DNA from 4 places in the Peribacillus sp. 05N428 genome. Region 2 is predicted to be linked to each of the others. Evidence: riboswitches for the same ligand, from Rfam matches in the RefSeq annotation. Region 2 holds a riboswitch; each other region holds the start of a gene.
What was found. A riboswitch is a leader RNA that binds a small molecule or an ion and turns the genes downstream of it on or off. The one in region 2 is predicted to bind S-adenosylmethionine.
Positions count from the first base shown of each region.

Region 1: it holds a riboswitch for S-adenosylmethionine, as region 2 does, so the genes downstream of both, metK (methionine adenosyltransferase) here and AC1DIV_RS12145 (sugar ABC transporter substrate-binding protein) in region 2, are expected to answer to the same signal.
Region 3: it holds a riboswitch for S-adenosylmethionine, as region 2 does, so the genes downstream of both, AC1DIV_RS13455 (methionine ABC transporter ATP-binding protein) here and AC1DIV_RS12145 (sugar ABC transporter substrate-binding protein) in region 2, are expected to answer to the same signal.
Region 4: it holds a riboswitch for S-adenosylmethionine, as region 2 does, so the genes downstream of both, AC1DIV_RS24550 (5-methyltetrahydropteroyltriglutamate--homocysteine S-methyltransferase) here and AC1DIV_RS12145 (sugar ABC transporter substrate-binding protein) in region 2, are expected to answer to the same signal.

Region 1 covers NZ_JBFTMS010000042.1:29,389-37,198, forward strand. The annotation lists gene AC1DIV_RS24900 (glycosyltransferase) at 1-1,231, shown strand, start outside; gene AC1DIV_RS24905 (nucleotide sugar dehydrogenase) at 1,273-2,574, shown strand; gene pckA (phosphoenolpyruvate carboxykinase (ATP)) at 3,210-4,796, opposite strand; SAM riboswitch class I at 5,226-5,388, shown strand; gene metK (methionine adenosyltransferase) at 5,552-6,745, shown strand; gene AC1DIV_RS24920 (gamma carbonic anhydrase) at 7,264-7,782, opposite strand.
Region 2 covers NZ_JBFTMS010000010.1:98,446-106,255, reverse strand. The annotation lists partial or broken gene AC1DIV_RS12170 (ABC transporter permease) at 1-21, opposite strand, end outside; gene AC1DIV_RS12165 (NAD(P)H-dependent oxidoreductase) at 375-905, shown strand; gene AC1DIV_RS12160 (winged helix-turn-helix transcriptional regulator) at 977-1,336, opposite strand; gene AC1DIV_RS12155 (ABC transporter permease) at 1,622-2,626, opposite strand; gene AC1DIV_RS12150 (sugar ABC transporter ATP-binding protein) at 2,628-4,130, opposite strand; gene AC1DIV_RS12145 (sugar ABC transporter substrate-binding protein) at 4,187-5,299, opposite strand; SAM riboswitch class I at 5,415-5,520, opposite strand; gene AC1DIV_RS12140 (GTP-binding protein) at 5,615-7,810, opposite strand, start outside.
Region 3 covers NZ_JBFTMS010000012.1:35,723-43,532, reverse strand. The annotation lists gene AC1DIV_RS13465 (MetQ/NlpA family ABC transporter substrate-binding protein) at 1-790, opposite strand, end outside; gene AC1DIV_RS13460 (methionine ABC transporter permease) at 847-1,515, opposite strand; gene AC1DIV_RS13455 (methionine ABC transporter ATP-binding protein) at 1,502-2,518, opposite strand; SAM riboswitch class I at 2,588-2,692, opposite strand; gene AC1DIV_RS13450 (MBL fold metallo-hydrolase) at 2,976-3,800, shown strand; gene AC1DIV_RS13445 (hypothetical protein) at 3,864-4,052, opposite strand; gene AC1DIV_RS13440 (YheE family protein) at 4,138-4,341, opposite strand; gene AC1DIV_RS13435 (YheC/YheD family endospore coat-associated protein) at 4,405-5,601, opposite strand; gene AC1DIV_RS13430 (YheC/YheD family endospore coat-associated protein) at 5,598-6,965, opposite strand; gene AC1DIV_RS13425 (YheC/YheD family endospore coat-associated protein) at 6,969-7,810, opposite strand, start outside.
Region 4 covers NZ_JBFTMS010000041.1:15,912-23,721, forward strand. The annotation lists gene AC1DIV_RS24530 (CaiB/BaiF CoA transferase family protein) at 1-947, shown strand, start outside; gene AC1DIV_RS24535 (hypothetical protein) at 1,203-1,730, shown strand; gene AC1DIV_RS24540 (aldehyde dehydrogenase family protein) at 1,830-3,290, opposite strand; gene AC1DIV_RS24545 (LysR family transcriptional regulator) at 3,406-4,284, shown strand; gene AC1DIV_RS24550 (5-methyltetrahydropteroyltriglutamate--homocysteine S-methyltransferase) at 4,338-5,441, opposite strand; SAM riboswitch class I at 5,523-5,624, opposite strand; gene AC1DIV_RS24555 (hypothetical protein) at 5,781-6,200, shown strand; gene AC1DIV_RS24560 (glycerol-3-phosphate responsive antiterminator) at 6,374-6,916, shown strand; gene AC1DIV_RS24565 (MIP/aquaporin family protein) at 7,143-7,810, shown strand, end outside.

The DNA.
Region 1 (7,810 bases), on a different contig from region 2:
GGGTTATGAAGTCGATTTAATTGCCATTCATAACTGGAAAATCGAAGGTTTGGCCAAAAAGGAGAAACACCAAAATGGTTTCTCGGTCACTAGGGTGAATAACCGCTGGGAAGCGCTTAATAAGATTCTCAGGATCGTAGGCAAATTGAAGAAAAAGAAGTTTGAAATCGTTCTATTTGCCTTATTGATCTGGAATACGTTGTGGAATTTGAACTTGATCAACGGCTGGGTGGGATCGGGAATACTGTTCGGTGCATTTGCACTTCTTGCGCTGGGCACCCTGTTCATCACTAAAACGAAGCTGCCGACACTATTAACGAGGAGCTACATTTTTGGTCAAATGATCTATCATGGCCGGAAAAGGAAATATGATTTCTATCATTCAAATGACTTGAATACGCTCATGCAGGGAGCGATCAGCAGTAAATGGCTGAGAAGGAAAAAGCTGATTTATGACTCGCATGAAGTACAAACGAGCAGAACGGGATATAATAGCCGAATTTACGGGATGATGGAGAAATTCCTATTAATGTTCGTCGATGAAATGATTGCTGAAAACCATACGAGAGCTAAGTATAACGAAGACTTATATGGTCTGTATCCCAAGGTGGTCCATAACTACCCGATTCCAACCAATCCGGAGGAAAGTACGGCCGTGAATTTGCATGAGCTGCTCGATTTGCCAGAGAATGAACCGATATTGTTATACCAAGGCGGCGTTCAAATGGGAAGAGGGTTAGAGCAATTGGTTGATGCTGTACCGATGATCGAGGGCGGAACGGTAGTTTTTATCGGGGATGGAAGGATCAAGGATGAATTAATGAAGAAAGTAAGCGACATGAATCTGGAGCATCGTGTGAAGTTCCTGCCGAAGGTTCCGGTCGACGAGCTGCTCCATTATACAAAAAATGCGTATTTAGGTTTTCAGATATTGAATAATGTCTGCTTTAATCACTACTCCGCTTCTTCAAATAAATTGTTTGAATACATGATGAGCGGTGTGCCAGTGGTTGCCTGCAGCTTTCCTGAAATTCAAAAGGTTGTCGATACGGAAAAAATCGGTGTATGTGTCGATTCGCATGATCCAAAATCAATTGCCGAAGGTGTCAATTACTTATTGAAGCATCCTGAAAAAAGGGCGGAAATGAGCCAAAACTGCCTGAAGGCGCGACAAAAATACAATTGGAAACAAGAGAAGGAAATCTTTATCGAAATCTATCAAACAGCCTAACAAATTTGAGTGCAGCAGAAAAATAGATAGGAGTGGTTTATATGAAACTTTGTACAATCGGACTTGGTTATATCGGACTTCCAACTTCTTTAATGTTTGCGAAATACGGTGTCGATGTTGTCGGCGTGGATATCCATCCTGAAATTATTTCCAATTTGAATAGCGGCAGGCTCCATATCGAAGAACCTGGATTGGATGAGGTATTAGAAGAAGTGATTGCTTCCAATAAGTTCCGAGCTGCGTTAAGCCCGGAACATGCGGATGTTTTCATCATCGCGGTGCCTACTCCAAATAAAAAGGACATGCACCAATCCTGTGATTTAACACATGTCATGGATGCAACCTCAAACATTCTTCCTTTTATCAAAAAAGGGAATGTCATCATTATCGAATCGACGATAGCGCCAAGAAGCATGGATGATCATATTAAACCGATGATCGAGAGGACGGGCCTTACCATCGGAAAAGACATTTTCCTCGTACATTGTCCGGAACGCGTTTTACCTGGAAGGATTCTTGAAGAGTTGGTTCATAATAACCGTATCGTCGGGGGCATCACCGAAACATGCTCATATAAAGGAAGTCTTGTTTACAAAACCTTCGTTCAAGGGGAAATCATTCAGACCGATGCGAAAACGGCAGAAATGTCCAAACTGATGGAAAACACCTTCAGGGATGTCAATATCGCCCTTGCGAATGAGCTGACGAAAATCTGTTTCGAGCTGGACATCAATGTTTTGGATGTCATATCGATGGCAAACAAACACCCTCGTGTCAATATACACCAACCAGGACCAGGAGTTGGCGGCCATTGTTTAGCGGTCGATCCGTATTTCGTCGTTGCAAAGGCACCGGAGTATGCGAGAATCATTAAATTGGCGCGTGATACCAACGTATCGATGCCTTATTACATCGTTAATTCCATAAGGATGATGCTAGAGGGGATCCGGAAGCCAAAAGTAGCTGTTTTCGGTCTAGCATACAAAGGAAATGTAGATGATATTCGTGAAAGTCCCGCCATTGATGTCGTCAATATCTTGATGGGAATGGAAAACATGGATGTAGCCTTGCATGACCCGCATGTCAAATCTGGAAAGATGCCAGTCGTATCAGTGGAAGACGCTGTAAATGATGCCGACTTGATACTTATCCTGACTGACCATGATGAATTTAAACAGATGGATTATGATAAGCTATCGAAACTCATGAGCAATAAATTGATTCTGGATACACGCAATTGCATTGATGCAACTAAAACAGATGTCCCGGTGGCGAACCTGGGCAATATATATCAATACAAAACGGTGTCCATGAAAAAAGACAGGAATAAAGCGATCATCTAAAAATTTGGACAACATGGATAACGGAATAACGATTAAGGGGGCACTGACTATCACAGTGCCCCTTTTCCAATGAAAAAAAGGACCATGCAAGAAAGTGGTCCTTTCAGAACGTGGAAACGATCCAGTTTGTTTCAGTTCCGCTTCCTGTACGTCAAGCATCCTAGCAGAGTCTCGGCCAATTATTCGAGCGCAGCCGTCATATTTCGGGTTATAAGGCAGTATTCGAGCGCAGCCGCCGTATTTCGGGCTGCAAGGCAGTGAATTCGTCAGCAGATGGCATATTTCGAGCTGTATGGCAGTGAATTCGACAGTAGACGTGTATTCGGGTAAGGAGTAATTTCGACCACAGATGGCGTATTTCGAGCTGTATGGCAGTGAATTCGACAGTAGACGTGTATTCCGGGTGCAAGGCAGTAAATTCGAGCGCAGCCGCCATATTTCGGGGTGTATGGCAGTAAGTTCGAGCGAAGATGCCGTATTTCGGGTTACTTGGTACTTTATTCGACAGTAGATGAGGTATTTCCCCTTCCATGGCACTTAATAAAGTAATCCATAATCATGGTTCGGGATGTGACATTTCTTGCCGACAAACTGAAAGGACCAAGCAAGAGCTTGGTCCTTTTGTGTACAATTTATTAAGCTGTCGGGCCGCCAAGTTCTTCGATTTCACTTGGAACGCTTTTGAATTTCTTGAAGTTTGCACGGAATTGTGCGGCAAGGTCTGTTGCTGCTTCTTTATAAGCGGAAGGATCTGCCCAAGTCTTGATTGGTTGAAGCACTTCATCAGGAACACCAGGAACATGAAGCGGGATATCCAAACCGAAGATATCATCTTTGATCGTTTCGATGTTCGCTAATTCACCTTCAAGCGCCGCTTGTACCATTGCACGGGTGTAAGCAAGTTTCATACGGCTTCCAGTTCCGTATGCACCGCCAGTCCATCCTGTGTTGACAAGGTATACTTTTGCATTGTGCTCGTCAATTTTATCACCAAGCATCTCAGCATAGCGTGTAGCTGGAAGCGGTAAGAATGGTGAACCGAAGCAAGTGGAGAATGTAGCCTCCGGAGAAGTTACGCCTCTTTCAGTACCAGCCAATTTACTAGTGTATCCGCTTAGGAAGTGGAACATTGCCTGTTCTTTGGAAAGCTTGCTGATTGGAGGCAGAACGCCTGAAGCATCAGCTGTTAAGAAAATGATTGTATTTGGATGTCCTGCAATACTTGGGTTCACGATGTTATCGATCGCTTGCATTTGGTAAGCAGCACGAGTGTTTTCAGTCAATGAACTGTCATCATAGTTCGCTACACGCGTATCCGGATCAACAACAACATTTTCCAATACAGCACCAAAACGGATTGCGTCGAAAATTTGCGGTTCTTTTTCACGTGAAAGGTTGATCGTTTTCGCATAGCAGCCGCCTTCGATGTTGAATACGCCATTAGAAGACCAGCCGTGCTCGTCATCGCCAATCAATTTACGGCTAGTGTCTGCTGATAAAGTTGTTTTGCCTGTACCGGACAGTCCGAAGAATAAAGCGACGTCCCCTTCACGTCCTACGTTAGCAGAGCAATGCATTGGAAGGATTCCAGCCTCTGGAAGTAAGTAGTTCATGATCGAGAAGATCGATTTTTTCATTTCTCCTGCATATTCCGTTCCGCCGATCAGGATCGTACGGCGTTCAAAAGAAACGATGATGAACGTTTCGGATGTAGTTCCGTCCACTTCTGGGTCCGCTTTGAAGTTAGGTGCAGAAAGGATCGTGAATTCAGCTTCGTGACCTCTCAGTTCCTCTTCGTTTGGACGGATGAACAAAGTATGGGCGAAAAGGTTATGCCAAGCATATTCATTAACAACACGGATGGGAAGACGTGATGATTCGTCTGCACCAGCGAAACCTTTAAAAACAAAAATCTCTTCTTTTGCTTTTAGGTAGTCAACTACTTTATTATATAGTTTATTGAACACATCTTCGGAAATCGGTCGGTTCACGGGACCCCAATCGATTTTATCTTTAACTGATGCTTCTTCCACGATATATTTATCTTTAGGTGAACGACCGGTATATTTGCCAGTTTCAGCTTTTACCGCGCCGGTTGATGTTAAAACGCCTTCATTTCTGCTAAGTACTTTTTCGACCAATTGAGGAACTGATAGTTGAGTTTGCACATTGTTTCCTGTTAATAATTGGTGTAACTCATTAGAAACATCTACAGAATTCATATATGAGGTACCTTCCTTTGTTTGAGTTTTTAGATTACAATTAGTATAACACATTCATTTAATTAGTCTATACTATTTCTTTTAATTTGTGATTATTTTCAGCTAGCCGCATTAATCATTTTAATCCGGCAGGAACCGATTCAGGATAATCGCATATACTTTCATGAAGAAAATTTTATTTAAATAGGAAGTTAGTAAGCAATATATGTCTAATGGGAAAGTCAGGATGTCGTTCCTTTTCGATGTTCAATACTTTATTATTAATGGCAATTTACAACATTTCTATTCGTATTTTGTGTTGTAAACCCCTCTAGGACGTTGTATCAACATGTTTTTTCAAATGAACGCCATTCTGGGTGGAAATGTTCTTTTTAGAAAAGCATTGACAAATTCCAGCCAGATACGATAATATCTTAAATTGTACGGATTCTCTTATCCCGAGTTGGTGGAGGGACAGGCCCTTTGAAACCCAGCAACCTGCCATATTGAACTTGACTCCAAGATCGATCGCCGAAAATAAAGCGAAGGTCTTCAAGGAATAGTGGTGATGGTGCTAACCTGAGCAAGGTAAAAAACCCTTGAACGATAAGAGTGAAAGGATAGAAGACAGAGTTTTAAACCTTTCCTCATTTGCCAGGGAAGGTTTTTGTGTTTTTTATAAGTAATTCTGTGTCTATAGTTGAAACTAATGAGGGAAACGAGTTCCGTAAAAATCAGGCTTATGCCTACAACATACTAACTTCCAAGGAGGAAATATGATGTCAAAGAAACGTCTATTTACTTCTGAATCTGTTACAGAGGGCCATCCGGACAAAATTTGTGATCAGATTTCAGATTCCATTTTAGATGCTATCCTAGCTAAGGATGCAAATGCACGTGTTGCGTGTGAAACTAGTGTAACTACAGGTCTTGTACTTGTTGCTGGTGAAATTACAACGTCCGCTTACGTGGATATCCCGCGTATCGTTCGTGATACGGTTAAAGGAATTGGCTACACACGTGCGAAATACGGTTTCGATGCTGAAACTTGTGCCGTTTTGAGTTCCATTGATGAGCAGTCTGCCGATATCGCAGCTGGTGTCGATAAAGCATTGGAAGCTCGTGAAGGAAACATGTCAGATGAAGAAATCGATGCAATCGGTGCAGGGGACCAAGGTCTTATGTTCGGATTCGCTTGTAATGAAACAGAAGAGCTTATGCCGCTTCCGATTTCATTGGCGCATAAACTTTCATTCCGCTTGACTCAAGTTCGTAAAGATGAAACTCTTGCTTACCTACGCCCTGATGGTAAAACACAGGTAACCGTGGAATATGATGAGAATAACCGTCCTGTACGTGTAGATACAATCGTCATCTCTACACAGCATGATGCAGAAATTACGCTTGAACAAATTCAAGCCGATCTAAAAGAACATGTGATCAAAGCTGTCGTTCCAGCCGAGTTGATCGATGCAGATACTAAGTACTTCATCAACCCGACTGGCCGTTTCGTAATCGGCGGACCTCAAGGGGATGCTGGTCTTACTGGACGTAAAATCATCGTTGATACTTATGGCGGATACGCTCGTCACGGCGGCGGTGCATTCTCTGGTAAGGATGCAACTAAAGTTGACCGTTCTGCTGCATACGCTGCACGTTACGTTGCGAAAAACATCGTGGCAGCCGGCCTTGCCGACAAAGCGGAAGTTCAATTGGCATACGCAATTGGTGTGGCAGAGCCTGTATCGATCTCTATTGATACGTTCGGAACTGGTACAGTTAGCGAAGAAGTCCTTGTTGACCTAGTTCGCGCAAACTTCGACCTTCGTCCAGCTGGAATCATCAAAATGCTTGACCTTCGTCGCCCAATCTACAAACAAACAGCTGCATACGGACACTTCGGCCGTACAGATGTCGATCTTCCATGGGAACGCACGGACAAAGCAGAAACATTAAAAGCACAAGCGTAATTCATATAAAAAAAGGTGTCCCGCTATTAGCGGGGCACCTTTTTTATGGATTAACTTAGCCGTCTGCGGGAATAATTCAAGAAATCCCAAAGAAATTCAACTTTAAGGGCCATACTCGTGAGTTAGAGCGATTTACTCGTGAGTTTTGAGCAAATACTCGTGAGTTTGGAGCAAATACTCGTGAGTTTCAGCAATTTACTCGTGAATTTGGAGCAAATACTCGTGAGTTTCAGCAATTTACTCGTGAATTTGGAGCAAATACTCGTGAGTTTCAGCAATTTACTCGTGAATTTGGAGCAATACTGGTGAGTTTCAGCATTTACTCGTGAGTTTGGAGCAAATACTCGTGAGTTTCAGCAATTTACTCGTGAATTTGGAGCAATACTCGTGAATTTCAGCGATTTACTCGTGAGTTTGGAGCAAATACTCGTAAGTTAGGAGCAAATACTCGTGAATTTCAGCGATATACTCGTGAGTTGCGTTCAAATACTCGTAATTTTCAGTCAAGTGCTCGTGCATTACTTTATTCGTTCCGCCGTTTTATAGTATTGGCCTTTTTCGGCGTATTCGCGTACGATGCGTTCCATATCCTGACGATCTTCTTCGTTGATTTCGCGGATGACTTTAGCTGGACGTCCGAATGCCAACATGTTCGGTGGAATGACTTTGCCTTGGGGAACGAGACTGCCGGCACCGATGAAAGCCCCTTCGCCGATTTCGGCTTCATCAAGTACAATCGATCCCATGCCGATTAAAGCTCCTTTGCGGATTTTACAGCTATGTAATATGACCTGATGGCCAATGGTTACTTCATCCTCGATGATCAATGGATTATTTGGGCTTTGGTGCAGGATGCTGTTATCCTGTATACTGACTTTTTTTCCGATGATGGTTGGGGATACATCACCGCGAATGACGGAATTGAACCAGATTGATGTTTCGTCACCAATTTTGACATCACCTGTGACGACAGCATTTTCAGCAATATAAGCGCTTTCAGCAATTTCAGGTTCTTTGCCTTTATACGGATAAATAATCATTTTCAATCATTTCCTTTCCGAAGTG
Region 2 (7,810 bases):
CGCTTCCTTATTTCCCCCAATCTAAAAAGGAATCAATCACATCTCTTACAAATTCCCATTCCAGGCGCTTTTGTTTAAAGCCTTCTTCACCCACTGATGTAAGTCTGTAATATTTTCTTCACGAACAATTTTTGGCTAATTCAAAGCCGTACATATCCCTCCTATGTAAAAGTGACAGGATGAGCGGGTCTATCTGACCTTTTAAGTTTCCCTTATTAACATCTTCCTCATATTGGAATTTACAGATTGTTTTTTTAGTTATACCTGATTTAACACTCTCCTTTAGGTAAGTACCTATACTAAAAGTGCATACTTACGTACTTGCAGAGTGCAATTTATACTTAAAATAAATAATAATTAAGGAGGAGAAATCTTTGAAAACTCTTGTTATCGTAGCACACCCCAGTCTAGAAACATCCCTCATAAATAAGCGATGGGTAGAAGCGCTAAGGAAATATCCGGAAAAGTATACAGTACACGAATTGTATAAGGTTTACCCTGACGGAAACATTAATGCGGAAAAAGAACAGCAATTAATCGAATCGCATAGTAATCTTGTTTTACAGTTCCCTTTTTATTGGTTTAATTGTCCGCCTCTCCTAAAAAGATGGCTTGACGATGTTTTTACTTATGGTTGGGCTTATGGTTCAAATGGAGGGGATAAATTAAAGAATCGCAAAGCTGCTTTAGCTGTATCTGCCGGAATTAACAAAGAGGATTATAGTGAAGAAGGAAGATATCGCTATACACTTGAACATTTATTATCTCCCTTTGAAACTACCTTCCTTTACTGCAATGCAGATTATCGTTCATTCTTTGCGTTTTATGGTGCTGAAAATGAGCCATCCGTGAGCGAATTGGAAAAAAGCGCACAAGATTATTTGAATTTTGTCGATAACCTTTAATAGGCAGTTCATTAAAGAAGTATTTCCTTGTCAGGGAAATACTTCTTTTGATTTAATCAAAATAGCTACACCTACTGCTGTTTAGTCTCCTGAACTGGCAAACTGTTTTTCTCTCCCCACTCGCACATCATATTTAACAATGGGATGAGAGATAGACCACGTTCAGATAATGAATATTCTACTTTTGGAGGTATTTGGGGAAATTCCTTGCGTATGATAAGGCCGTCTGCCTCCAACTCTTTTAACATGATGCTTAGCGTTTTAAAGGAAATGGTACCGATACTTCGCTTCAGCTGATTATGACGCATGACCTTATTTTCAGACAGCCAATACATTATGATCATTTTATATTTGCCGCCTATCAAGGACAGCGTATATCCAAAGCCAGTTTCATTCGGTTTCACACCTGCCGGAACACAGGTTTCGCGCATAAGTCTACACTCTCCTTTAGATAAGTATATGATATGAATGTTCATACTTTACAATAGATCATTATCAATCTTATTAAAAGGTAAATAAGGTTCCTATAAAAATTACAATTGCGGTCAATCTTTATACTCCAACAATGAGGGTTCAAAAAGTGCTCCTGCCACCATTTTAGCGTAAGTAAAATGATGACGATCTCCTTAACCCATCCCTTTTTAAAAAGGAAAAATCCTGTTGCATTACAACAGGATTTTTTTTGGATTTTTGTAGAGTAACGCAACGAATACATTTTACTGTTTTTGCTTGTAATAGGTTACCGCGAGCGCAAGGGCCAGCACTGTTCCTTTGACGATATCCATCGCGTAATACGGAACGGACATCATGATCAGCCCATTTTGAAGGATTCCGATCAGGACTGCACCGATGAAGGTTCCAAAGGCATTCGGTTTTCCCGCTCCTAAAACGGAGGAACCAATGAAGGCTGCTGCAACGGCATCCATTAAATAGGGGGATCCTGAATTGATTTCCGATGTCATGACCCTTGAAGCAAGGACAATTCCCCCGATTGCAGCAAATAGAGCTGAAATCAGATAGGCAAGTATTTTGTATTTATTAACCGATATCCCGGAAAGTCTCGCTGCTTCCTTATTCCCCCCAATAATGTACATATAACGACCGTGCTTCGTATAAGTCAAAAAGATATGGGTCGCTATCACAATGACGGCCATGATCAGGATTATCCATGGTACTTGGCCAATTTTGGCGAAAAACGGGCTGATCAGTCCTGTTGCGAATGTCCCGTCGGGCATGACCATATTTTGCGAAACCGTGGCCCCTTTTGTATAAGTAAGGGCAATTCCCTGAATAATGAACATGGTAGCCAATGTCATCAGCATGTCGGGAATTCTTAATTTAACGATCATGAATGAATTCAAAGCCCCTACGAAAAGTGAGGCACCGACCGCAGCTAATATGGCGATGAATGTATCCTGGGAAAACCAGACAAACATCGAGATGACGATGGCATTGGCCAATGATGCGACGGAGCCCACGGAAAGGTCGAAGCCATCCACGGTCAGTGATATCGTAATGCCGATCGCAATAATGGTCACGATTGAAATGGAACGCAGGATGTTTATCAGGTTAGACGTTTGGATGAAAGATGGATTGGATACGGCGAAAATTCCAATCAGAATGATAATCGTCAATATTGTGCCGTATTTATAGAAAAAGTCGAATAGTTCCACCTTTTTCTTCGCTTTCGCTGTCTGTGTAACAGGAATGGGTATGCTCATCCTATTTACCTCCTGTTGAATAGAATAGTAGTTCTTCTTCATTCGTTTTGCTTGTTTCTAATTCGATGACAGTGCTCCCGTCATATAACACATAGGTCCGGTTCGTAATGCCAATGATTTCGGAAACCTCGGAGGATGCATAAATGATCGCTTTTCCATTCCTTGCAAGCTTTGCAATCAATTCGAATATATCCTTCTTGGCTCCGACATCGACCCCTTTCGTTGGTTCATCGAATATGTATACATCCGCATCTGCCATAAGCCATTTTCCAATGGCAACTTTTTGCTGGTTACCACCGGATAGGTTTTCGACCTTCACTTCCCCTGAAGGAGTTTTAATGCCGAGAATTGCGATTATTTCCTTCGCCTTTTCCTTTTCCGCCTTACGATCGACGACACTGAATGTTTTGCAGAATTTGCCGAGACTGGCTGCAGTCAAGTTTGCCGAGACTGATTCCTGTACAAGGACCCCTTCTTTCCTGCGTTCCTCAGGTACAAGTGCCAGCCCGCTTTTTACTGCTTCATGCGGTGATTTCAGAGAAAGCTTTCGACCATTCAGGATGACTTCACCCGCTGTGATGGACGTATGACCGAAAAGGGTTTTACACAGCTCCGTTTTCCCAGCCCCGACCAACCCAGCCAAGCCGATTATCTCTCCTGCTTTAATATTCAAACTGACATTCTTAACTTTCTCGGCATCTGACAATCCGTTCACTTCCAGAATTACGTCTCCAATCGAAGCATTCACTTCAGGAAACTGTTCATCCATGGTTTTCCCGAGCATGTTCTCTACCACTTCGGTACGGGTTATGTCCTCGATTTTTCGACAAGTGACACGCTCCCCATTCCTCATGATCGTAATTTCCTCACAGATTTCAAAAATCTCAGGCAGACGATGTGAAATGAAAATGATTGCCACGCCTTTTTGCTTTAACTCATTTACAATTCGAAAAAGTTCCGTCGTCTCCGTATGACTTAACGGAGCAGTTGGCTCGTCGAGAATCAGGAATTTGCATTCTGTCGAAACGGCTCTTGCTATCAGGACCATCTGTTTTTCAGCCAAGGTAAGGTCTCTAACCAGCTTTTTCGAAGGGACATGAATTTTCATATCTTCAAGAATAGAAGTGGCTTTGTTGTGCAGTTCTTTCCATTGTACCCTTTGTTTTTTTCCCATGTTTTGGACCATATCATTCAACATTACATTTTCCCCAACTGTTAAATAAGGGATGAGGGCGGTATCCACTTCCTGATAAACTATTTGAATGCCCTGTCCCTGAGCAGCTTTTGGCGAGCGGATATCCCACTTCATCCCATCAATAAAAATGTCACCTGAATAATGAACATGGGCTCCCGATAAAACTTTCATTAACGTCGATTTCCCTGCTCCGTTTGCACCGACCAATGCGTGGGCTGTTCCTGATTGTACGGAAAAATCAACATCACTCAGCGCCTTCACCCCCGGAAATTCAATCGAAATCTTCTTCATTTCTAGTTGCTTGCCCATGTCCATTCCCCCTTATAGAACAGACACTCCCTTCGCTGGAAAGAGAGTGTCTCTTTTTATTTTTTATAATGATCTTTCAAAACCTTCATCCAATCTTCTTCAAATTCCGTCGATACCCCCCAGCCATCGACAATATCAGACAGGTTTGCCATGTTTACCGCTTCTTTTGAAGCTTGGATTTGCTTTTGCGAAATAAGTGATGCCTCCAAATCATATGTTTGCGGCGTTTCTTCGCCAGCTAATTTTTTAGCCAATATCCTCATATTCACTGCACCGATCAACTTGGGATCGACTGCTGCCGTGTAGGACCATGAGCTATCAGCCGATTGGATCTCCTGGAGATCTGCGTTCGAAACATCAATTCCATATATCTTTACTTCATCGCGGCCCGCTTCTTTAATCGCCCGGGCTGCACCGATAGCAAAGGCATCCCATGTTGCGAAAATGGCATCCAATTTACCTTTAGGGTATTTATTCAGCATTGCGGCTACAGCATTTTGTGTCTGCACCGAAGTATCAGCGGATGCCACTCCGAATCTTTCGACTTCTTTAATCCCAGGATTTTCTTTTAATTTTTCCTGATATACTGCATTTCTTCTTACCATTGGAGGAAAACCATCCACCCAAAGATATGCAATTGCCGCTTCACCTTTCTGTTCTTTTATCAGTTTATCGAAAGCCAGTGTTGCCAGCGCTTCATCATCTTGTGAAGTTAATGTCACGCCCTCTATTTTAGATAGATCGCTTATTGAATCGAATGTGACAACGCTTTTACCTGCATCAACCAACTTCTGAACGTCATTTACAGTTGCAGCATCATCACCATGTGAAATGATATAGCCGTCGTAATCTTCCTCCAAAGCCTGTGCTATCGCATCATGGAATTTAGCCGTATCACCATTGGCTGTGTACGTATCGACTTGAAACCCCAGTGCTTCTCCTTCTTCTTTCGCCCCCGCCAGGTATTGGGCAGTATGATCATCACCGCCAATTTTACGGATCACCTTGATTTTGGCTCCATCGCCATCAGCAAATCTCTCCGGGACATTTTCAAATGATACTTTTTCTTCTTTCTTCGATTCTGTGGAACTCTGCCCTGCAGTGCAACCCGTTAAAAGCAAAGCCGAAGCGATGGCAGAAATGAATATCCCTTTAATAGACCTTCTCATCTTGTTTCCCTCCATGTTTTCTCATTAGTCTTATCAGTTAAGTCGGTGTAAATCCCAAAATAAAAACCTCTCTAATATAGAGAGGTTTAATCGGCTGTTTTGCAGACTTGTCCCTCTCTTATCTGTCAAAACATTTCTGTTTTGCAGGATTTAGCACCAATTCCTAATGGAACGGTTGCTGGGCATCTTAGGGCCAGTCCCTCCGCCACTCTTGATAAGAGATATATTGTGTTACGTTTTCGTAATTATCACTTTATAGGGATATAGTCGTAAAGTCAATAGATTTTTGAATATTTGAAATGTTTCCCGTTATTTTTATTTTCTTTGAAGCTGGGCTAGACGCTTTTTCTCGATTTTTTCAAGCCTCTCCAACTGCCTTAATTTCACTTCGAACAACGTGATCGGATCACGGTAAACCTCAGGATTTTCTTTCATATGCTCCAATGCAGCCTGGTAGTCTTTTATTTCAGTCTGCGTCTGCTCTATCGTTTTTTGAAGTAAGGCAAATGAACTGCGATAGAAAAGTGAGATGTCCCGATCCAGTGATTTTTCAAACAATCCAAATTGGGTTAGGAAACGTTCCGTGATCATTTCGGCAACATCCAGGTAATCTTCACTTTCCAGGTATTTCTTGTAACGATTGTACATATTGGCCTTATTTTGCGGTATCGCCCCAAATAGCTTCCCTGCTCCTTTAAGCAGCAATTGTGATGGAGTCCTGCGCAAAAGGATATTAACGTTTTCGATGCGGATACTGCTTGTCATCCGGTCGGCATCACGGCGCCAGTCATCCAATACCCTGAAGTCACCTGCCAGTGTAATCCGTTCTTCTTTGTATAATTCATTGAATCCGGCACTCATCTCATCCATGAACTGCTGGCTTTGTGAGAACTCCATTTGGGAACTGGCAATCCAGTCTTGAAGAGAACGGTAATATTGAGGCATGATCTTGTCAGAAATGAAGTTTTGAATCCGCTCATTCATTTCCTGGTTTAACTGTACATGGACCTGACTGAAATCACTGCTTTCCGTTAACGATTTAGAGCAATCCCTCAGTAATTCAGGAATTTTTGAATAAAGCTGACTTTTCACTTCGTCCTTAAGCGAACGATACGACCTTATGATATTTTCACTTTTTTCTTTTTCCAGATCAGCCAGTTGATTGACCGCTCCATTCAGTTTGACTTCCATCTGCTCATTCCAAGAGATGGAATGCTCGCATTTCCGCTCATTGGCTGCCCGTTTTTCTAATAGATAAGATAAAGTTTTACGAATGAATGCCAGGATTTTTTCAGATCTTCTTTCCTTCCAATTATCATCTTGATAATTCGATTGAAGGAAGGCTGAAAGGTCCTTCAATTGCTGCCTGCTGTCATAATGTTTGGAGAAAGCGAACACTTTCGCATTCGGGAAATATGCATTCACTTTATCCCATGTTTCGTCTTCCATCCGGACTGCGACCTGATCACTGTATATCGTATCCATTTTATTTAATAGGAAATGGATCGGCAGTTTCGGAGCCATCATTTGAATTTCCAATAACAGATCCCTTTCGCTGCCGGTGAAAGGAGCCCGGGCGTCAAGAACGAACATCAGGCCATCACTGCCATGTAAATAGCCTTGGAAATCGGATTCCACGCTTTGTTCCCCATTGAACCCCGGTGTATCCAATAACCGCAGATGATTATTTCTTAGGTAGTCACTGATGATTGTCACATCGACAATAGTCCCGCGCTGACGGCGTGTTTCATCCAAATCAGTTAGCTCCTCGACAACTTTGCTATCTGTATCGGTAATTTCAAGGATTTCCAAATCATCCCCGTCTTTGACACTGACTAGGGAAGAATGGTCCTCAGCAGCAATGCTCTCGCCAACGATTGACTGAATAAAGGATGTCTTGCCATTTCCTGTACTTCCTGCAAGAAGGAGATTGAAATTCCTGGTATCCTTAAGCCCCTCCACCATCCATTTAAGCTTATTGCCAACCCTTAAATCATTATCTTCAGCCCACTGGATAATGGAATTGAACAGTTTCTCTCCCGCTTCCAGTCCGCCTCCCAATTTAGGCGATTTCGAAAGCAGGCTCTCTGCATCCTGAATGACCAGCGCATTGACCGTATCCGGGAAGATTTCATTCCAGGACAACGTGGATGCCGCCGCAAACAGCGAAAGCTCCCCGTCTGCGATTTTGAGCCAGTTTTCCAGCAACCTTGGCACGACAGGACTTAATTCTTTGATTAGATGCGTTCCTTCTAACAGACCTGCATATGCATCCCTGTAATAGACGGAAAGCTCATCCCATACATCCGCATGGTTCAATTCGATGGTATCTATCAAATTATTAATCACTCTTAACCATTCGAAATAAGAATCCGTATATTTATAATTTTTCCAAAGGGCAACCGTCATTTTCTCGAAACGTTCCTGGTCGCGTGTGTATAGCGAACCAAGGACAGTTGAGAAATAATCCGGCTCCATCGATTGGGCAACACCCTGCTGGATATACGTTTT
Region 3 (7,810 bases), on a different contig from region 2:
CAAATTTGTCATCGATCACTTTTTCAAACTGGTCGGATTCCACTACTGATTTAATATCCTTGGCAAATTGAGCGTCTACATCTTTTGTATTCACTGCAACAACGTTTCGATACATATCCGGCATTTTTTCTAAAACTAGGGCATCCTTGAGGTCCATTTTCGCTGCAAGAGCAAAGTTGCCAGGGACCGCCGATAGGTCAACGCTGTCTGTTGCGCGGGGTAACTGAGCGGATTCCAATGGTTTTAGCTGGATGTTTTTTGGATTTTTCGTTACATCCTTTTCAGATACTTTTAAAGGGTCGACATTTGGATCGACTTCAATCAACCCTTCATCCACCAGCACTTTTAGTGCACGTGCCAGGTTAACCGGATCATTGGGCACTGCAAGGGATGTACCGTCTTTCACTTCTTTCAATGAATTATACTTATTAGAATATATGCCCATTGGCGCTGTTGGAACTATGATAAGGTCGGAAAGCTTTAAATCATTTTCTTTAGCGAAGTTATCCATGTACACTTTATGCTGGAAAAGGTTGGCGTCGATCGAGTTGTTGCCAAGCGACTTATTCGGCTGGATATAGTCGGTGAATTCGACGATTTCTATTTTGTATCCGAGATCTTCCAGACCTGGTTTGATGGCCTCCTTAACCATATCGGCGTACGGCCCGGTAGTCGCCCCGATCTTCAATTCTTTTTTGTCTTCAGTATTTGGGGATGCATCATCGCTCCCGCATGCTGCCAAGCCGAGTGCAAGTGCACAGACTGATAATAACGAAGCTATTTTCTTCATTTGAAATTCCTCCTGAGTAATGAAATGTATTGAGTCATTTAAAAAAATGATTGATCCTATCGCTTGTTAACTATGTATGAAACTTTGTCACCAACCATTTGAATGAGTTGCACAAGGCAGATCAGCACGACGATCGTCGTGATCATGACTGTGTTGTCATATCGGTAATATCCGTACCGGATTGCCAGGTCGCCAATTCCGCCACCGCCGATTGTCCCTGCCATTGCTGAGTAACCGATTAGCGAAATGGTCGTTAATGTCAGTCCTTGAATGATTCCCGGTTTTGCCTCTGGAAGAAGTACATCCTTAATGATCATCCATGGAGTGGCACCTACGGCAATTGCAGCTTCAATCACTCCTCTGTCTATTTCACGTAATGCCGTTTCAACAATCCTTGCAAAAAAAGGGATTGCGGATACGGACAGGGAAACAGAAGCTGCTCTTGGCCCTATCGTCGATCCCGTAAGTAGGTCCGTTAAAGGAAGGAGGGCGACCAAGAGAATGATGAACGGGATTGAACGGACAATATTGACTGCGAAACCGAGAGATCGATTCACGATGCCATTTTCAAAAAATAAATTCCTGGTTGTTGTAAATAGCAATACTCCTAGCGGTAAACCGATCAGCAGGGCTACTGCAAGAGAAACGCCGACCATATAAATCGTTTCAAGAAAGGCTTTATTAAGATCAGGTAAAATATTGACGATGGGATTAAGCAGTGACATGTTTTAACACCTCCACAGAACTGGAACGATTTTTTATATATTCCAATGCCTCATGAATTTGGACGGCATCGCCAATTAACTCGATGATTAAAATGCCTAAAGGAACATCCTGGATATACTCAATTTTACCGTGTAAAATATTCCCCTTTACTGCATGGGATTGGAGAGTATCCGAAAGAATCGACTCACCGGCGGTTTGCCCTTCGAATTGGATCTTAATAATCGTCCCTTCACTTTCATCAATCAAGTGCGAAGGGAGTTCGAAATCCAGTACACTGCTAATGAATTGCTTCGTTAATTCCTGTTTGGGCTGTGAAAATATTTCATAAACGGGTCCTTCTTCAATTACCCGGCCATCCTGCATCACGGCGACTCGGTGGCATAGTTCTTTGACCACTTCCATTTCATGTGTAATCAACACGATGGTGATACCAAGCTCACTGCTTATCTTTTTCAATAACTGTAAAATCGCTTTTGTAGTTGTTGGATCAAGGGCTGAAGTCGCTTCATCACATAATAGTACAGTGGGTTCATTTGCTAACGCGCGAGCTATGCCGACCCGTTGCTTCTGTCCACCGCTAAGCTGTGCAGGATAGACATCTTTCTTATCGCTGAGCCCTACGATTTCCAACAATTCCAATACACGTAACTTAGTCGCGTCCTTGGATCGATGCGCGGCCCTTAAGGCGAAAGCGACATTTTCATAAACGGTTTTTGAACTGACCAGGGAAAAGTGCTGGAATATCATTCCGATTTTTTGGCGTTGTTTACGAAGCTCTTTGCTAGATAAAGAGGTTAAATCAATGCCGTCGATAATGATATTTCCACCTGTCGGACGTTCAAGCAAATTCAAGCAGCGGAGTAATGAGCTTTTTCCAGCTCCGCTGTAGCCGACAATGCCATATATTTCACCAGTTTGAATGGTCAAAGATACGTTATCCACTCCGATAACTCGGTTTTTCTTCGAGACGTATTCCTTTCGGATTGAACGGATTTCAATCATGAGCTTTCCCCCTTAAACATTAAAAAAGCTGCCTCTATCATTCAGAAAGAGGCAGCGAAATCATATCTCGGCTTATCTTTCAGAATGCAATCATTCTGCAGGAATTGGCACCGTTCCCTAAGGGCGGTTGCCGGACATCACAGGGCCTGATCCCTCCGTCACTCTTGATAAGTAAATTATTATTTTAGAATATTTCAAGTTTTATAATATAATCTATATTATTTGTAAAATCCGGCAATGTCAATCGTTTCTTTTATTTTTTTGTCAATAAATCTGGTACGGTCCGTTAAAACGATTCATGGAAAATGGGCTATTATGCAATAATCCAGCATTTTCATCGAGGCTATTTATTCCAATATTTCCTTGTCAAAAAGGTAAAGTGGTACTACATTTATTATAGTAAAGTTAAAAAAAGGAAGGTAAAACTATTTTTGTACAATGATGGGGAGGAAACCGAATGATAGAGATCAAGACGATAAATGATGTGGTTTGCGTGCATGGGACTCCTGGCGGGAACAAGGGGGGGATGAGTGTGTATGTCTTTTTAACGGATGGCCTATTGATAGATACTGGCGCGCAGATTTTATTGGAAGAGCTTATTCCATTCTATGAATCCGCAGACTTCGACTCAGTGGCCCTGACGCACTATCATGAAGACCATACGGGGGGCGCTGCCTGGATAAAGGAACATAAAAAGGTCCCTCTTTTCATTCACCCGATGTCGGTTGAGGTTTGTGCAAAGGATGCTGAATATCCTGAATATCGCAAAATTTTCTGGGGAAAGAGAGACGCCTTTAAAGCTGAGCCGCTAGGGAAGGCCATTCATTCCCGTACCCAAACGTGGGAGCCGATTTTTACCCCAGGTCATGCAAAGGACCATATGGTGTATTTGAATCACAATAATGGCGTGCTTTTTTCAGGAGACCTTTTCGTAACCCCAAAAACAAAGCTTGTCTTACGGGAAGAGTCTGTCCCGGTGATCATCGATTCCATAAAAAGATTGCTTCAATATGACTTCGGGGAAGTGTTTTGCTGTCATGCTGGGCATGTTCCTGATGGGAAGGAGATGTTTCGAAAAAAACTGGATTATCTGGAAAACCTCCAAGGGGAAATTTTACGCTTGCATTCTCAAGGGCTGACCGTTCATGAAATCCAGCAGGTCGTTTTACCGAATCGCTATCCCCTTATCGAGATATCTGGGCATGAATGGGATTCAGAGCATATCATTACATCGATATTAAACAAAAATATTTTAAGTGCGAGGGAGAATGGGACTATTTGAATGCTACCGTTTAACGGTCTGACTGATATAAAAGAGAGCTCTCCATAAGAGAGCCCACATTATTCATTTATTGACATTGGGATCTGTTTCATCATAAAAATCATGTGCTTCTTCGATGTTCTGAAGGTTAGCGACTTCATACACATTTCCGCCCGCCATTCCTTCATTGATGATACGGTCGATATCCAGGTAAACGGAGTCCTTGCCATCATATTCGGTATCCTTCAAAAATGTCATTTTTTCTTTATCCAAAAGAAATCCCTCCTAGCCTTTTCTTTAGTTTAGGCAAAGGAGTTTTTTTTATTCTGTTAAGCGATTTCATAAATGTAAAGGGGTTTCATTCATATACATGGAAGATCATTAAATCATGTATCATGCTTTTGAGTTTAGTTTCATCTGTTTCGGAAGGCGGATTGGCTGTCCACTCGATGGATCCATCTTTATGATACAAGGCTTTGACTGCCTGCTTGTTGAAATAAAAGGAAATTTTCCATCCTGGCAGATTCTTATGCAATGGTTCCCATTGAAAATGAGTGATCATATGTATTACCTCCATATATACTGTTTCTCATTCGATTATAATGGAAAACGGCAGCTGGAGGTGTTATTTTCTTTTCAGGTTGGGAAAAGTTAATTCAATGAAAAGATTTTTTAAATGCAAAAGCCTGTTTGTTTCAATTTCTTCTTCATCGAATTGCATCGGCTTTGAGTTCACTTCGTATATGAAAAGCGAGCCCGATTCGTCTTCCCCTATATCAATGGAAAACTCTCCGAGAAACCCGATCTTTTTTGAAAGTATCTCTCCGCATTTTTGGGCGATATTCGCTAATTTTAGATCCAGGTTTTTTGATTTAATGTCCTGATAAGGAAAAAGCTTTCCGCCTCGGGGAGTGTGGGTGGTGATTTCCTGAGTTTGCGACATCCTTACCGCTTTGCCGGTCACTTTATAAAAACCTTTTTCATAATGGACGAGAATCCGGTAATCATAACGATGTCCAAAGAGTTTTTTTGGTATGATCGCCTGTTGAGCAAGATAGCTCCTTTTTAATAAATCCCTTTTTTTTGTATCCCAGAAGGAAGCAAAATCAGGGAAGGACTCACTATGCTTTAAGCTATTGAACAATAGGGTATCATCATCATTTTTGATAATGGTATAAATGCCCTTCCCTTGGCTTCCTTTGCATGGCTTAAGGTATATATGCCTGTATGTCTCCAGGAAAGAATCAAGGCAACCGCTGTTTCGTAAGACCATGGTGGGCGGAAGGTGGTTGGTGAGGGATCCATCTTCAGTTAATGCTTCGAACATCACATATTTATCTATAAAACAGGGGTTGAATAGAGTCATTCGGTAATCTTTAAAATGTGTGATAAGATGTTGGAATTCCTCTGACGCCTCATAGCTCCTCCAGGGGATACGGTTATAGACGATGTCAGGGAAGGGCACCTTACATTCAATCCACTTGTTTGAAATGGAGGAAAAAAGATACCCTTTCATCGACTCGGAATGAAGGGCATTTCCTGTGAATACATACGCCAATATTCCATGTTGCAATAAATATAATGATAAGTCCCGAAAAAGGGTCAGGTTTCCACCCAAACCTGATTCCTTTTTGGGATTGGAAACAGTTAAAATTCCGACGGTAAGCATCCGGTTACCCGGAAATATTGTGATTGGAATTAGAGGTTGATTCGAATGGTTCTTTTTATAGCTGATTTCTTCTTCGGCAGAGCCGGCGAAAAGTTCCGCATTCTCATGAGTGTGGTGCCAATTTTCAGTGGGGATATCATAAAAAATGTTCATTGCGGCACTCTGATTGATTTTGTAATCGTCTGTTCCGTAAGATAAATGGCATAATCAAGGCTTAGCTTTCTGGTCAGCAATTCGAAATCCTTGAGTTTTGGATGGGAGAAGATGGAACGTCCAGGCTTGGAATTGGCTTCAAACATCCAAACCTGCCCTTTTTTATCCAATCCAAAATCAAATCCTATTTCTGCGATGATGCCGTCCAAGTTCTTTTCTATACTGTCACTTAAAATCAGTGCGGCTTCCGATAGCTTTCGTTCGACTTCTGTCGCCTCATCGTCATCTCCAAACAGTTCGGCAACCGTTTTGATGACACCCCCGCTTTTAATATGGGTCGTGACGCTGCCGGCGCCGGCGATTTTTGCGGCAATCGCGGTCACCTGCCATTTTCCATTACTGTCCTTGTTCGTATGAACCCGGAAATCCACTGGACGTTTTTCAGATCGAATTAATGGGATGCCCTGCTGCACGATCAGATTCTCGAGCGGGCGGTCGTGAAAAATGTGTTTAACGATGGATTCCAATGTCGAAAACCGTTGCAGTTTATTTTCTTTTGCTTCGTTTGTATAGCGGCAATAGTAAACATTCTCATGCTTATCATAAAGAATTTGGTGAATCCCTAGACCGAGGCTGCCGTGAATGGGCTTTATATAAACTTGCCGGTAATGGGAAAGAAGGGTTTCCACCACGGATATGGATTGAAATGGATACGTTTCCGGCAAATAAGGCAGTGCCCGCTCATCTGCGCATAACCTTTCATTTACATCCCATTTGTTGAAAAATCCGGGGTTATACCATGGTATGGTATATATTTTTTGGAATTTCTGCTTCACTTCTTTAGGTCCATCACGGTTTTCCGTCAACCGATTTGGTAGCCGGTCATAGATGACATTAGGAAAAGGAAATTCATAAATGTTCCAGTCATCTTTATCAAATACATAGCCTTTGATTGTCTCCTCATCCCAATTGATTACATTCTCTCCAAAAACAAAGGGAATACAGCCTGTGGTCTTGCTAAGCGAAAGGAGCTTTGCGAAAAATTCAGATCTCTCCCCTAAAGGTTTGTTTGAAATGCCCGTGAAGCCTGAGGAAAAGATTCCGACAAGCGGTCCGATATGGATGCTCTTGCCGTATATGAATAAATGAAGGGGAATATCGGTATGATCGAATAGTAGAGATTCCGCAAGACTTTTCGATAGCACGATTGTTTGATTGACTGCCGGGTTTTGTTTGACGATGGCAGGACATGAATGCCGTCCGAAATAAATTAATTCAATCTCTGCCAAATCTCCAAGCTCTGAAGGGTAGTAGAGAACATTGCCAGGGATAGCGGCAATTTCGGCAGGATAAGTCTTTCTCACTTCCTATTCACCTGCTTTCTGAAGCTGTTCGGCTAAATACTGGCTATACTGAAACGGTGCTCGATGAATATCTTTCATGGTCTCCGGCTGTAGTGCCTGAATGATTTTCCTACCAGGCTTCGAGTTAATGTCCATTATCCATATTTGGCCTTTTTTATCGATGCCTAGATCAATTCCCAACTCGAATAATCTTTCAAAGACAGCTTCGGTTTCAACGGGCAGGGTGCGAAGGATATGATGAATCTTTTGTTCGACAGCAATCGAAATCGTTTCCGGGTTTCTTTTGTTGAAGTTATCCAATGAAATGGCTTCCCCGCCTGTGGCAAGATTTGAAGTAATTCCGTCTTTTTGTCCCGTACGAATTCCGCGTCCCCGTTCCATCCATTGATTCTTCTCGTTTTTTTGAAGTAAAATCCGTAAATCGAATGGCTCATTATTTTGGGTGCAAAGTTCTAAATATGGCTGGCAAAGATAACGGTATCGATTTAATAAATGCTGCAGCCATTTGTTAAGCTGAGATTTGGAGGAGAATGGGCGGTCATATTTGGTGCCCTTTTTCGTCATGGAAACCAAAGTCCCGTCTTCGGTTTTTGAAAGGAGATAGATTCCTGTACCGCCTGCACCGAATTCAGGTTTGATGATGATTTTATCCAGGCGTTCCAAATGTCCTATAATATCTTCAGGTGTCGTCACTTGTACGGTTTCTGGAAAAAATGCCTGTAGGTGTGGATGGTTTTTGAGGATTTGGTACACTTCCCACTTACCAGGAAGTCCCAGTCCTAAGAAATTCGAGTTATCTTTTAACCACTCGATTTTGTGTCGAGTTTCCGTTGACTCACGAACTA
Region 4 (7,810 bases), on a different contig from region 2:
GATCGAAGAAGTCGATCACATTGGATTTAAAACAATCCGAGTCTATCGAATCCGTAAGAAACCTAGTGACGGAATACGATATCGTCATTGAACAATTCCGTCCAGGTGTCATGGAACGTCTGGGACTGGGGTATGAGGCATTAAAATCGATCAACCCGAAGCTGATTTACTGTTCCATCACGGGCTACGGCCAGACTGGCCCCTATAAAGACCGACCGGGACATGATATCAATTATATTTCGATTGCTGGCTTATCAGGCTATTCCGGTACAAAAAAGGACGGCCCGGCAAAAAACGGAACCCAAATAGCAGATCTTGCCGGAGGCTCACTGCATGCTGTCATCGGAATATTATCTGCAGTCATTCACAGGGAAAGAACAGGATTCGGCCAAGCCATCGACATCAGCATGACCGACTGCAGTTTTGCCTTGAATGCCATATCCGCACCTCTGAATTTACAAAGGGGCCTTGAACTTGAACCAGAAAAACTGATGCTGAACGGAGGGTCTTTTTATGACTTTTACGAAACGAAAGATGGACGCTATTTTTCGGTAGGCAGCCTTGAGCCCCCTTTTCGAAAAGCATTATGTGAAGCGATCGGTGCACCCGATTTATATGAGCTGAGCATGAAAAGCGATGAAGAAAGCGGAATCAGGTTTAAAACGGCCGTCCGGCTGGCTTTCCGCGAGAGAGATTTTCAGGAATGGCAGGAGATATTCGCTGAATTCGAGGCCTGCGCAGAACCAGTGCTGACCTTCACCGAGGCGGCCGAGCATCCCCAATTGAAGGAGAGGGGAATGATCGTCGAGGTACCTGACGGAAAAGGGAATGTCCAGAGGCAAATCGCCTGCCCGATCAAAACATCGGTTTTCACCCCTGAATATAAACATGCAGGCTTGGAGCCAGGACAAAACAACGCAGAAATCCTTCGCACCCCCAATCGCTAAATAAAATTGTAAAGGCTATCGCTTATCCGGTTTTTTTTGGAAGGTGATAGCCTGTTTTTTTTGAATGCCGGAAAAAGGAGGGGGAGGGTCGATATGATCGTTCGAAGTTCGAAGGAAGGAGAACAATTATCCTCTTATCATTTGTGGAAAGCAACATATTCCCACTGTGAAAATTTACTAGTTATAACCAGTGTGGGCAGGGTATCAGAGTAGCATCCTGGTAAGGAAATCGCTGGTAAGGAGGGTTAGTTAAATATGTTTGGTCTCTCTGATATCATTAAATTTCTATTTTCCTTTTTTTTGATCATGCCGATCGTTACACTGATACATTTGAGCGGGCATATTTTCTTTGTTACGATCTTTGGGGGATCAGAAAAGAAGATCTTGATCGGGTGTGGTAATAAGCTTTTCGCCTTTCGGAACATAGAAGTGAGGAAATATTATTTTTGGAATGGTACTTGCGAGTTCAAGGGATTGAAACATGATAATCGATTGACGAATACCATGATCTATTTAGGGGGGTCTATCTTTAATTTGATCAGCATGCTGATCATATATAGCTTAGTGTATCAGAATATCCTGGACAGCTCGGTAATCTGGTATCAATTTATCTATTTTTCTTTTTATATTATGTTTTTCTCCCTGTTTCCGATGTATTTCTCGGACGGATCGCCTAGTGATGGGAAGGCTGCGGAATTAGCCTTGAGGAATAAGCTGGAAGATAGGGTGACGGATGATATATTCGTGAAGAAAATGGAGGATGAAGATGATAGCTGCAAGTAAAAAGGGAACGTGCAGATGGCCGTTCTTTTTTTTTTGCACTGAAAAAAGGCATCTGTATACATCCCAAAAGGTTGTATCAGATGCCCGATGAATTAATGGTTAAAATGGATATTCGCGATAGTGTGTTTGAAGGGAAATCCATTTCGTAACAGTGAATTCTTCGACAATCCATGGGCTTCCAAATCTGCCTAAACCACTCATTTTGTTCCCGCCGAATGGTATGTTCGTTCCATCATTAACGGTTTGATCATTGATGTGTGTCATTCCGCTGTCGATTTGTAACCCTAAGCGTTCGCCCTTTTCCAGATCAGAAGTGAAGATAGCCGAACTTAAACCATAAATGGTGTCATTGGCGATATCAATGGCTTCTTCATCCGTTTCTGTTCGAATGATGGACACGACAGGAGAAAACATTTCTGTTTGTGCGATTTTATCCGAGTTCTGTACATCCCGGAAAATAGTTGGTGTCAGCACATTGCCAATGCGTTTTCCCTCAAGTGCAACATTGACCCCGGCAGCTTTAGTTTCCTCGATGATTTGTTGTACTTTTTCTAGTTGACGCTCGTTGACAAGTGGTCCAATGATTGTTTTAGGATCTAATTGGTCACCAAATGGAAGAGCTTTTGCACGTTCAACGAATTTTGCAGTAAAGTCTTCGTAAAGGTCTTTATGCACGATTATGCGGTTAATGCACATGCAAATCTGTCCTTGGTGAATGTACTTCCCGAAGATTGCAGCATCAACGGCACGGTCCACATCTGCATCAGATAATACAATGAAAGGATTATTACCGCCGAGCTCCAGCGCAACTCGTTTTAGGTTTTTCCCTGCAATGGCCCCGATGTGCTGTCCTACAGGAGTAGAGCCTGTGAAGCTGATTAATTTAGGAATCGGGTTTGTCAGCATGCCATCACCGATTTCTTCCAGGTCAGTAAGGATCATATTAAAGACCCCTTTTGGAAGACCGGCATATTCAAATGCTGCAGCGATGATGATTCCTCCAGTAAATCCAACTTGAACGTCCGGTTTATGAACGACTGCATTTCCTAATGCAATGGCTGGTGCGATGGTTCTCATTGACAAGTTCATCGGAAAGTTAAACGGAGATATTGAAGAGATAACTCCTAGTGGCAGACGATGTATATGATTGACTTTATGCTCTATAGCTGACGGAACCTCATGCATTTGATATATTTCATCCACCATGTTAGTAGATTCTTCGACTATTTCCATAGTAAGCTGAAATTCAACGTTTGCTTTAATAAGCGATCCGCCTGTTTCACGGGAAATCATTTCAACGATTTCATTCCGGTTTTCCTGCAGGAATTCACCAACTTTAAGCAGGACCTGACGACGTTTTTCGGCTGATGTTTTTGCCCAACCTTTTTGAGCATTCTTTGCTATTTCAAATGATTCTTCGAGCTGTTTTGATGTAGCCAAGCTCACATTTGAAATCACGGCATTATTGTATGGGTTTAAAATATTATATCTGCGTTGACTTAAGCCTTCCATCCATTCCCCATTGATGAAGCTTTTGTTTAGATCCTTGAATTTCTCCATTTTGAACACCCCTTTATGTTGTAAACAAATATATTTTACTGCTGTTTGTATCATATTTAAAATATCTATATAATTAAGTTTATATACGATATACATATATATCAGAGGTGCCAATATGGATATTAGACAATTACGATATTTTCTCATTCTTGCAGAAGAAGGCCAGGTTTCCCGTGCAGCCAAAAAGTTGAATATGTCACAGCCGCCATTAAGCCAGCAGCTCCGCCTTATGGAAGAAGAATTAGGGACTACTTTACTTGAGCGAAAAAGGAACGGTAAAAGTATGGAGTTGACCGAAGCTGGGAGGGTACTTTACGAGAAGGCTAAGGATATGCTGCAATATTTCGAGGACTCCTTGCTCGAAGTGAAGGAAACGGGTGAGGGAATTAAAGGTACACTTTCAGTAGGTTCCGTACTTGCGTATATGTCTTATTTACCTGATAAAATTAATAGTTTCAAGAAAAAATATCCTTCAGTTTCCTTTAAAATATTCGCAGGAGATCCATATGAAATAAGTAATTATTTGGAGAATCAGGATATCGAACTTGCCATTGTTCATTTACCTGTCGAGATGAAGGGTCTTTCCAGTTTGAACTTAGGACAAGTGCCCAATGTTTTTGTTGTACCTGAGGATTGGGACAGCTTCACTTCGAAGGATAGGGTTCATTTAAAGGATATTGAAAACATCCCATTGCTTTTAGTGCATAGGGAAAAAGGACCAGGTATTTACGAGGAAATTATCGAGGAATTTAAAAAGCGGGAAATACAGCTAAATATTTTATGCGAATGCCATGATGTAAATGTTCTGCTCTCTCTGGTTGCAGCTGGAGTTGGGGCGAGTATTGTTCCAAAATCAGCTGTTTCACCCCATATTATAAAAGGAGTGAAAGTGCTGGATATTATCGATTCTTCAATTCAATCGAATATAGCCTTGGTTTTTAGACAAGATCGTTATCTTTCCAAAACGGCAAAACATTTTATTGAGTTGTTTTGAAGAAAAGCTAGGCCTTCCTAATGCCTAGCTTTTACTTTACATTTAAGGATGAATCATTCCCATACTTCTTTTGCTACATCAACGACGAATTTCAGTTTTTCCCATTGCTGTGCTTCGGTTAGCTTGTTGCCGTGATGTGTGGAGGCGAAGCCGCATTGAGGGCTTAAGCATAATTGTTCGAGCGGAACGAAGTGCGATGCTTCTTTAATGCGTGCCTTAACAGCTTCCTTGTCCTCGATTTCCCCATTTTTTGAAGTGACGACACCCAGTACGACCCGTGCACCGCCATTTGGAATGTATTCCAATGGTTTGAAATCCCCTGAGCGTTGATCATCATATTCCAAGAAGAATCCATCCACTTTTTCTTTTGCCAATAAAGTTGGGGCGATACGGGCATAGCTTCCTTCAAACGCCCATGTCGACTGGTAGTTTCCGCGACATAGGTGGGTAGTGACGATAAGGTCTTCTGGTTTGCCTTCCAATGCGCCATTAATGACCCGAAGTGCAAGATCAATTAATTGTTCCCTCGTATATTTTCCATCCTTGAACTGGAAATCCGGAGCTGAAAGTCTGGCAATATATACATCATCCAATTGAAGATAACGCACACCTGCTTCATAAAAGGCTTTCAAAGCATGCTGATAGGCTTTGATGATATCATTTGCATAGTCTTCGATATCAGGGTAGACGTCTTCATTATGAATGCCTGCAGCAAATAATTGATTCGGACTGGGGATGGTTTGCTTGGCAACGGCACGTCCGTTCACTATTTTGTTCAATTCAATGAAATCACGAATGAAGGGATGTTCAGGGTTGAATGAAACCTTCCCGGTATTGCGAACATTATATCTCTCTGTTTCCACACCATCGAATGTGAGGCCTTTTTCAGTTACATATCCCTCGATGCCATTTAAATGTTCGAGGAAGTCAAAGTGCCACCATGTTCGTCTGAACTCACCGTCCGTAACGGCCTCTAAACCAACTTCAATTTGTTTATCGACGATCCGTTTGATTTCTTCAGTTTCAATTTCACGAAGCCGCTCAGCTGAAATGGTACCTTCCTTAAAGTCCTTTCTGGCAATATGTAAACGTTCCGGTCTTAATAAACTTCCGACGTGGTCCGCCCTGAATGGTGCTTTCGTTAATGTGATTGACATGTTGATTCCTTCTTTCCTTTTAAAAATAAAAAACCTCTCCTTAAAAATAAGAAGAGGTGTTGGCAACAAAGCTATATACTCTTCTTATCTTCAAGTTTTTACACTTCTGGAATTAGCACAGTACAAGATCAGTCTGTTGCTGAGGCATCAAAGGGCCAGTCCCTCCACCTCTCTGGATAAGAGTTGTCTATTAAATTAACTATGACTATACAGGTAGTTTTTATGAAGGTCAAGGGGTGGAGCTGGAATATTTCGAATATACCGTTTATTAATCTGGGCTGAAATGTTAACGGCATCAGGGAATCCGGCATATGCTTTGAGTGGGGAGGGGATGCAAGGATGAGTCCATTCAAAAATGGCATACCGATTACGGTAACTGAAGCCATGATAGAGAGAATCATAAGAATGAAATCATCTGGTCAGGATATTAAAGTCGAGATTACGCCAAGGCATATTGTGCTTTCCGGAATGATGGAAGTGAAAAAAATGATGTTTAAGAAAAACGTGGCTTTCCGGATTACATTAAAACCGGTTCATGTGGAAAAAAGAACGATTTCATTTGAATTAGTGGAAATGGAACCCGTTGACAGGAATTTCATCAACCAAAGGATATTTAACAGACCGCCATTTTTTGAATATGAAAAAAGAGCAATCAAAATGAATGTTAATGCTTGGAGCATCGTGAGGAAAATTCCGATTGGCACAATTAAATCGTATGAACTCGCCGAAGGTGCATTGAAAATGAATCTTTCTATATGATTTAAGGGGATATTTTACATATATCCTTAGCCGTAACCTATAAAGGGTTTGCCAGGTATGATAGTGTTAAGATGACATGGTTCATGAAAAAAATGTGTTTGATAAATCAAGCTCTTTAAAATATACTAAATGACTTGAAGTTTTGAGTTTTTCTGGGAATGAGGAGGATAATGATGGATCAGAAGATTTTGCCTGCTTCAGCAAGCATGAAGGATTTCGAAAGATTTCTAGAAAGTTCCTATGAAATAGGTGTGTTTCTTGATTTGCATATCTCACAATTGAAAAATGTAAGTATGATGGCAAAGCAGCATAATAAGAAAATGATTTATCATGTCGATTTGATCCATGGCATAAGAAGTGATGAGTACGCGACGGAATTCATTTGTCAGGAATATAACCCCTATGGGCTGATTTCGACTAAATCAAGCGTTATATTGAAGGCGAAGCAAAAGGGGGTCATTGCCATCCAGCGAATCTTTTTAATAGACTCACACGCGCTTGAGAAAAGTTATAAGCTGGTGCAGAAAACAAAGCCGGATTATATCGAAGTATTGCCGGGCGCCATGCCATGGATGATAAAAGAAGTGAAGGAAAGATTGCAGACACCGATTTTTGCAGGCGGCCTCATACGTACCTCGGATGAAGTCCTGAATGCACTTGATGCCGGCGCCTCGTCAATCACCACTTCAAAAACTGAATTATGGGATATCGTCTAATTGGGAAAAATTGAAAAAAATTACAGAAAAAATAGATTAATTTCTCACAAATTATTGACAGCGTTTTCATAACCTAGTATATTTTACAGTACAAGTTAATATATGTGACGGAGACTAGGAGATTCACAACAGATCTATTCATAATTTTTTTATGAAGATAGTTCTGCTGTGGATCTCCTTTTATTTGTTGGCAAGGTTTAAAAAATTATCAGGGGAGGGTTTTATCATGACTCCATTTTGGGGAGAAGTGTTAGGCACGATGATTTTAGTTTTATTCGGAGCAGGTATTGGGGCAGGTTCATCCTTAAAGGGTTCCTATGCAAAAGATGCCGGCTGGATCGTTATCACGATTGCATGGGGATTGGCTGTTACCATGGGTGTTTTTGCAGTGGGGTCCATAAGCGGGGCGCATTTAAACCCGGCGGTCACAGTTGGGTTTGCCATTATTGGAGAATTTCCTTGGAGTGATGTGCCCGGTTACATCGTTGCCCAGATGATTGGCGCGATACTCGGCGCAACTCTAGTATTCCTGCACTATTTACCACACTGGAAAGCTACGGATGATCCAGGGGCGAAGCTTGGTGTGTTCGCGACTTCACCTGCAATCCCGCACACATTTTCAAATCTACTAAGTGAGATGATTGGAACTTTCATCCTTATTCTTGGTCTATTATTTATAGGGGCCAATGATTTTACAGAGGGTCTAAACCCATTCGCAGTAGGGTTATTGATTGTCGTGATCGGGATGTCACTTGGGGGAACGACAGGATACGCCATTAACCCGGCCCGCGACCTGGGGCCTCGCATCGCTCACTTTTTGCTGCCGATACCTGGTAAAGGCAATTCCAACTGGGGCTATTCATGGATTCCGGTCGTTGGACCGATTGTAGGGGG